DNA from 2 places in the Actinomadura coerulea genome. Region 1 is predicted to be linked to the other one. Evidence: riboswitches for the same ligand, from Rfam matches in the RefSeq annotation. Region 1 holds a riboswitch; the other holds the start of a gene.
The links. A riboswitch is a leader RNA that binds a small molecule or an ion and turns the genes downstream of it on or off. The one in region 1 is predicted to bind S-adenosylmethionine.
Positions count from the first base shown of each region.

Region 2: another riboswitch for S-adenosylmethionine. It lies ahead of thrC (threonine synthase); the one in region 1 lies ahead of BKA00_RS19785 (aminotransferase class V-fold PLP-dependent enzyme).

Region 1 covers NZ_JACHMQ010000001.1:4,328,445-4,331,918, reverse strand. Annotated here, with positions in the region: gene BKA00_RS19790 (SseB family protein) at 1-634, opposite strand, end outside; gene BKA00_RS19785 (aminotransferase class V-fold PLP-dependent enzyme) at 746-2,005, opposite strand; SAM riboswitch class IV at 2,048-2,164, opposite strand; gene BKA00_RS19780 (hypothetical protein) at 2,214-2,588, shown strand; gene BKA00_RS19775 (transglycosylase domain-containing protein) at 2,620-3,474, opposite strand, start outside.
Region 2 covers NZ_JACHMQ010000001.1:7,128,612-7,132,085, forward strand. Annotated here, with positions in the region: gene BKA00_RS33170 (alpha,alpha-trehalose-phosphate synthase (UDP-forming)) at 1-872, opposite strand, end outside; gene BKA00_RS33175 (cation diffusion facilitator family transporter) at 993-1,928, shown strand; SAM riboswitch class I at 2,024-2,164, shown strand; gene thrC (threonine synthase) at 2,181-3,425, shown strand; gene BKA00_RS33185 (MoaD/ThiS family protein) at 3,441-3,474, shown strand, end outside.

The sequences.
Region 1 (3,474 bases):
TGTCGTCCGGGACGGGCAGCAGCACGTCGGTGGCCGCCAGCGTCTGCAGGAACAGGTCGTGGTCGTTGTTCGAGGCGGCCCGCAGCAGCTCGCGCTCGACGTCGTTGGCCGGCTGGAACTCCGGGCGCGGCGCTTCGCGGGGCAGGTCGCGGTGCTGGTCGCGCAGCTCCTCCCACGGCGGGGACGCGCGGCCGACCTGCGGGGGGCGGCCGTCGCCGCCGGCGACCTGCCGGACGAACCAGGCCGGCAGCCGCGACTCGATCGGCAGGGCGGCGGGGACGCCGCGCGCGGGGACGTCCACGGCGAGCCACCAGCGGTCGTCCGGCCAGCCCTCGGCGATGTCGCCGAACCGGACGGTCATGAAGTGCTGGTAGGACGGCCCGAGGCACGCCCGCATCGCCGCCGCCGACGTGTAGGCCAGGACGTGGACCCGGCCGTCCTCCTCCTGGGTGGGCCACGACGGCTGCGCCTCCCCCGCGAGGACGCCGTCCACCAGGTCGGGAGGGACGGGAACGACGAGGTCGGCGTCCCCGAGGAGGCGGAAGTAGCTCTCCTGGTCGCCGGCCCGTACGGTCTCCTGGAGCCGGTGCTCCAGCTCCGACGTGGGTCGCCACGCGTCGGCCACGGTCGCCACCCCCTGTTTCTAGCGTGCTCGTCCCCGCGCGACTGCCTACGCTACATGGGCGAACAGGACCAAAGAGCATAATCATCTGACTGCGCGCGAGAGATCGCAGGTCAGAGGCTGTCAGCGCGCAGTCAACGCGGCGAGGGCGGTGAGGAGCCGGTCGATGTGCTCCTCGTCCGTCCCGATGCCGATGCTCGCGCGGACGGCGCTCCGGTCCTCGCCCAGCAGGTGCCGGACGAAGGGGTGGGCGCAGAACTTCCCGTCGCGTACGCCGATGCCGTGCTCGTCGGCCAGCGTAAGCGCCACGTCCCGCGCGTTCCAGCCGTCCACGGTGAACGACACGATCCCGACGCGCGGCGCCCGCTCGCCCCACAGCGTCAGCTCCCTGACGTGGGGCAGCGCCGCCAGTCCCGACCGCAGCCGCTCCACCAGCGCCTCCTCCCGGGCGGCCAGGCCGTCCCAGGCCGGGGACAGCGTCTCGCACGCGGCGGCCAGCGCGAGGGCGCCGAGGACGTTCGGGGAGCCCGCCTCGTGCCGCTGCTCGGCGGAGGGCGCCCAGCGGGTCGTCTCCCCGACCGAGGCGCTGGCGCCGCCGCCCCTGAGGTAGGGCTCGGCGGCGCGCAGCCAGTCGGCGCGTCCGGCGAGCACGCCGGCACCGAACGGCGCGTACAGCTTGTGCCCCGAGAACGCGACGTAGTCGAGGCCGAGCGCGGTCATGTCGAGGGGGCGGTGCGGGACGAGCTGCGCCGCGTCGACCGCGATGCGGGCGCCGTTGCGGTGCGCGACGTGCGCGAGCTCCTCGATCGGCCACAGCTCGCCGGTGACGTTGGACGCGGCGGTGACGACGAGCAGCCGCGACCCGATCGGGCACGCGCGCAGCGCGCGGTCGGCGGCCGAGAGGGCCTCGGCCGGGGTGGCGGGCGCCGGGAGGCGGACGGCGCGCTTCCACGGCAGCAGCGACGCGTGGTGCTCGCTCTCGAAGACGACGACGCTCGTCCCGGCCGGGACGGCGTGCGCGAGCAGGTTCATCGAGTCGGTGGTGTTGCGCGTGAACACCACGGCCGAGCGCCGCCACGCGCCGAGGAACGACCGCACGGTCTCCCGCGCGTCCTCGTAGGCGGACGTCGTGACCTGGGACGCGTACCCCGCGCCGCGGTGGACGCTGCTGTAGTACGGCAGCGCGCGGGTGACGGCCTCGTGCACCGCCTCCAGGCAGGGCGCGCTGGCCGCGTAGTCGAAGTTGGCGTAGGGGACGTGGCGGCCGTCCCGCACCGGGACCGGGACGTCCGCTCCGATGACGCGGGGAATCGGGCGAACCCGGACCCCCTCGGGGCGCGTCACAGCAGGCGTGATGGGGGAGCGGGCGAGCAGCGTGGGCATGCCGGGACCTTCCGGGGTCAGGGACCCCGGGTTGCCGGCCGGGATCCGCGCTTGCCGGAACGCGGTGCCGCGTCCGGCCAGGTCCTCACCCGGGGCACCCCATCGCGGACGAAGGGTTGCCGGCCAGCAAGCCGGGGCTTTGCGCTGGCGCTCATGACCTCATGCGGAAGTATATGCGGAGCCGATCGGGGATCAAGGGGAGGGTGCGATGCGGTACCGGGTGGTTCGGACGCTGGCCGGCGGCGCGCTGGTGCTCGGTGCCCTCAGCGGGTGCGGGGCGCTGGGCGGCGGTAACTCCGCCCAGGTGTGCACCGACACGAAGAAGGCGTTCCAGCAGTACGTCACCCAGGTGCGGAGTGTTCCGGCGGCCGAGCCCGCGCAGTGGCGGCAGGCCACCGAGCAGCTCGCCGGACGCGTCGACGGGCTCGCGAAGCAGGCCGACGACGCCGACCTGAGCAAGGCGCTGAAGGTGGAGGCGGGCAGGCTCCGCGACGCCGCGCCCGGGGTCGGCGACGGCGACGTCTCCCGGCTCGACAGCGTGATCAGGGAGACGCCGGCCGTCATCGGCAAGGCCTGCGACTGAGGGGCCGCGGGGGCCGCCCGCCGGTTCCGGGCTATCCGCCGGTTCCGCCCAGCGGTCCGCCGCCGGTTCCGCCTCCGGGTTCGCCGCCGGTTCCGCCGTCGCCTCCGTCGCCCCCGTCGTTGCCTCCGCCGGGCTCCTGCGGCGGGATGATGGTCGGCAGGTCGGTGGGGGGCGCCGGGATGTCGGGCTGCTTCGTGGACGGCGGCGGCTCGACGGGCCCGCGCGTGTCCGGCGGCGGCTGCGGGCCGCTCGGGGGAGCGTCCTGCGTCGGGCCGCCCCAGCCGCTGCCGGGCGTCATCGACGGCTCCCCGAAGGAGTCGGGGTCGTAGCCCTTGATGTTCACCGCGTCCGACATGTACGAGCGCCAGATCTGGGCGGGCAGCTGCCCGCCGTACGCGCCGTACCCGGGGATGTTCAGCGGCTTGCCGTCGCTGCGGAACATCGCGACCGTCGTCGCCATCTGCGGGATGAACCCGTTGAACCAGATCGCGCGGCCCTCGTCGGTGGTGCCCGTCTTGCCGGCGACGTCGCGGCCGTCGGGCAGCTGAGCGCCGGTGCCGGTGCCGCCCTGCACGACCTTCTGCATGGCGTACGTGGCGTCACGGGCGACCTGCTGGCTGAAGGCCCGCTCGCCCTTCTCGGTGAAAACGCGCTTGTGGTTCTCGTTGTCGGTGACCGACTTCACCACGAACGGCGTCCGGTGCACGCCCTCGGAGGCGAACGTCGAGTACACGCTGGCCTGCTCGACCGGGTGCAGCGACACGATGCCGAGCGGGAACGTGGCGGCGTCCCGCTGCTCGGGCTTCATCCGCGCCGCGGGGATCCCCATCTTCTCGGCCATCGCGGCGATCTTCTTGTTGCCGATGTCCTGGCCGAGGTTGACGTA
Region 2 (3,474 bases), 2.8 Mb from region 1:
CTTTCGACGACGTCCGGCTCGGCGGCGCGCCGGCGCAGGGCCGCCCCGTCCACGCCGAGGCCGTGCACGCCCACGCGCGTGGTGTGGCCCGAACAGGTGACGGTGCGGGCCACGCGGTCGACGCGCGCGCCGGGCAGCAGCTCGCAGCAGTCGAGGAAGGCCGACGCCCACCGCTCGGTGAGGAAGCCGGCGTGGTCCGCGCCGAGGATGCCGAGAAGGACCTGCGCGCCGATGTCGTCCGGGAGCAGCCTGAAGTACTCCGGCGGCGCCCAGGGCGTGTGGGAGAAGTGCACGATCTTCAGGTCGGGACGCCGGTCGCGCAGCATCCGCGGAGCCAGCGACAGGTGGTAGTCCTGGATCGCCGCCTTCGCGCCCCGGGCGGCGTCCCGTGCGAGGGCGTCCGCGAAGGCCGCGTTGTAGGCCTCGTAGGACTGCCAGTCGCGCCGGGCGCGGGCGTCGAAGTGCGGGCTGCGCGGTGTGTCGTACAACAGGTGGTGGATGAACCAGAGCGTCGAGTTCGCGACGCCGTTGTAGGCGCGGTCGAACGTGGCCGCCGGGATGTCGAGCATCCGCACCGCGGCTCCGCCGGTCTCGTACCCGGCGAGGTCGAGGCGTCCGTCCGGGGCGCGGCGCGCGGCCGTGCGGTCGGCCTCGCCGAGGCTCGCGCACACCCACAGGACGTCGGATCCGGTGGGGGACGGCTCCCGCGCCGTCCCGGCCGGCCGCGGCGGGCCCGGGTCGCGCGGGGCGCCCGTGACGGCGGCGAGGCCCGAGACGAGGCCGCCGCCCCCGCGCCGCAGGGTGAGCCCGCCGTCGTCCGACAGCGAGAACGACACCGGGCCCCGGTTCGAGGCCACCAGCACTTGGCTCATACGGGAAGGGTCTCAGTTGCGGCCGAGGCGCACCAAAGGGACCCGCGAGGTCGCCGCCGTCGCCCGCGCTTGTGTCCGTTCCGCCCGATTAGTCATTCACCCAGGGGGTATCCGGCGGCAATGAGCAAGTCCGAGACGACGAAAACCGTGCTCGTCGCCGGTGCCGCGAACCTCATCCTCGCGATCACGAAGCTGTTCGCCGGCCTGCTGGCCGGGTCCAGCGCCATGCTCGCGGAGAGCGCGCACTCGGTGGCGGACACCCTCAACCAGGGCTTCCTCTACACCTCGCTCCGGCGCAGCGAGCGGCCCCCCGACCGGCGCCACCCCTTCGGATACGGCAACGAGCGGTACGTGTGGTCGCTGCTCGCCGCGTTCGGCATCTTCGTGGCCGGCGCGGGATTCTCGATCTTCGAGGGCATCCTGACCATGACCGGCCACGGCGCCGGCGGGACGACGGTGTGGCTCGCCTACGCCGTCCTCGGCCTCGGCGCGGTGCTGGAGGGGGCGTCCTGGATCCGCGCCTTCCACCAGGCGAAGAAGGAGACGCGCGAGAGCGACCGCGACCTCGTCGAGCACGTCCGCAAGTCGCCCGACGTGACGTTCAAGACCGCGCTGTTCGAGGACACCGCGGCGATGGTCGGCCTCGCCCTCGCCGCCGGCGGGCTCGCGATGCGCCAGATCACCGGCTCGGAGTTCTGGGACGGGCTCGCGTCCGCCCTCATCGGCGTGCTCCTGGTCGTCCTCGCGTTCTCGATCGGCCGGGAGAGCGTGCAGCTGCTCATCGGCCGGGCGGCCGACCCCGCCGAGCAGCGCGAGATCCGCGCCGAGATCTGCGGCGCGCCCGGGGTGACCGGCGTGGACGAGCTGCTCACCATGCACTTCGGCCCCGAGCAGCTCCTCGTCGCCGCGAAGGTGCACTTCTCCGACGACATCAGCGCCGACGAGGCCGAGGACGTCGCCGGCGAGATCGACCGGCGGCTCCGCGAGCGCGTCCCCACCGTCCGGCACGTCTTCCTCGACCCCACCCAGCGCGTGATCAAGACCTCCGCCGGGTAACGTCTCACTCGCTGGACCCACCTGTCTGGCATCCGGTCAGTTCATGTAAAGTCACGCATACGAGCTCAAAGCTCTCATGATCGACAACTTCATATTGCTCATCCAGAGGGGTGGAGGGACCGGCCCTGCGAAGCCCCGGCAACCACCCGGCTGCGGCGCGTCGCGATCCTGCGAGGCCGGCCGGGAGATGGTGCCAACTCCGGCCTGCGACCAAGGTGGCGCAGGGAAGATGGGGAGAAAGGCCTCGCCCTCATGGCACTCACGCCTGCCACAGACCTCGGACCGGCTACCGCTCTCGTCTGCCGCGAATGCGGCTCGTCCCGGGACCTCGGTCCCTTCTACGCGTGTGAAGAGTGTTTCGGCCCCCTGGAGATCGCCTACGACTTCGGCGGCGTCAGCCGGGAGTCCATCGAGTCCGGGCCGCGCAACATCTGGCGGTACCGCGGCCTGCTGCCCGTCCCGCCCAACGTGGCCGACACCCCGAACACCGAGCCGGGCCTGACCCGTCTCGTCCGCGCCGACAACCTCGCCGAGAGCCTCGGCCTGCAGAGCCTGTGGGTGAAGGACGACAGCGGTAACCCGACCCACTCGTTCAAGGACCGCGTCGTCGCCGTGGCGCTCGCCGCCGCCCGCGAGCTGGGGTTCAAGGTGCTGGCCTGCCCGTCCACCGGGAACCTCGCCAACGCCGTCGCCGCCGCGGCGGCCCGCGCCGGGATCCGCAGCGCGGTGTTCGTCCCGTCGAACCTGGAGTCCCAGAAGATCATCACGACGGCCGTGTACGGCGGGACGTTCGTGACGGTCGACGGGAACTACGACGACGTCAACCGGCTCGCGTCCGAGATCGCGGGCGAGCAGGACGACTGGGCCTTCGTCAACGTCAACGTGCGCCCCTACTACGCCGAGGGCTCCAAGACGCTCGGCTACGAGATCGCCGAGCAGCTCGGCTGGCGGCTGCCGGACCAGATCGTCGTGCCGGTCGCGTCGGGCTCCCAGCTCACCAAGATCGACAAGGCGTTCCAGGAGCTGATCAAGCTGGGCCTGGTGGAGGACAAGCCGTACCGCGTCTTCGGCGCCCAGGCCGCCGGGTGCGACCCGGTCGCCGCCGCGTTCAAGGCGGGCCACGACGTCGTCCGCCCGGTGAAGCCCGACACGATCGCCAAGTCCCTCGCCATCGGCAACCCCGCCGACGGGCCCTACGTCCTGGACGTGGCCCGCCGCACCGGCGGCGCCGTCGAGGACGTCACCGACGAGCAGGTCGTCGAGGGCATCCGGCTCCTGGCCCGCACCGAGGGCATCTTCGGCGAGACGGCCGGCGGCGTCACCGTCGCGACCCTGCGCAAGCTCGTCGAGGCGGGCTCCCTCGACCCGGGCGCCGAGACCGTGATCATCAACTCCGGGGACGGCCTGAAGACCCTGGACGCCGTCGCCCCGGTCGTCGCGCCGTCGGCGAACATCGCCCCGTCCCTGGAGGCGTTCCGCGCCGCGGGCATCGCCTGAGAACGAAGGAGCAGCATGAGCAGCGTGTCCGTCCGTATTCCGACGATCC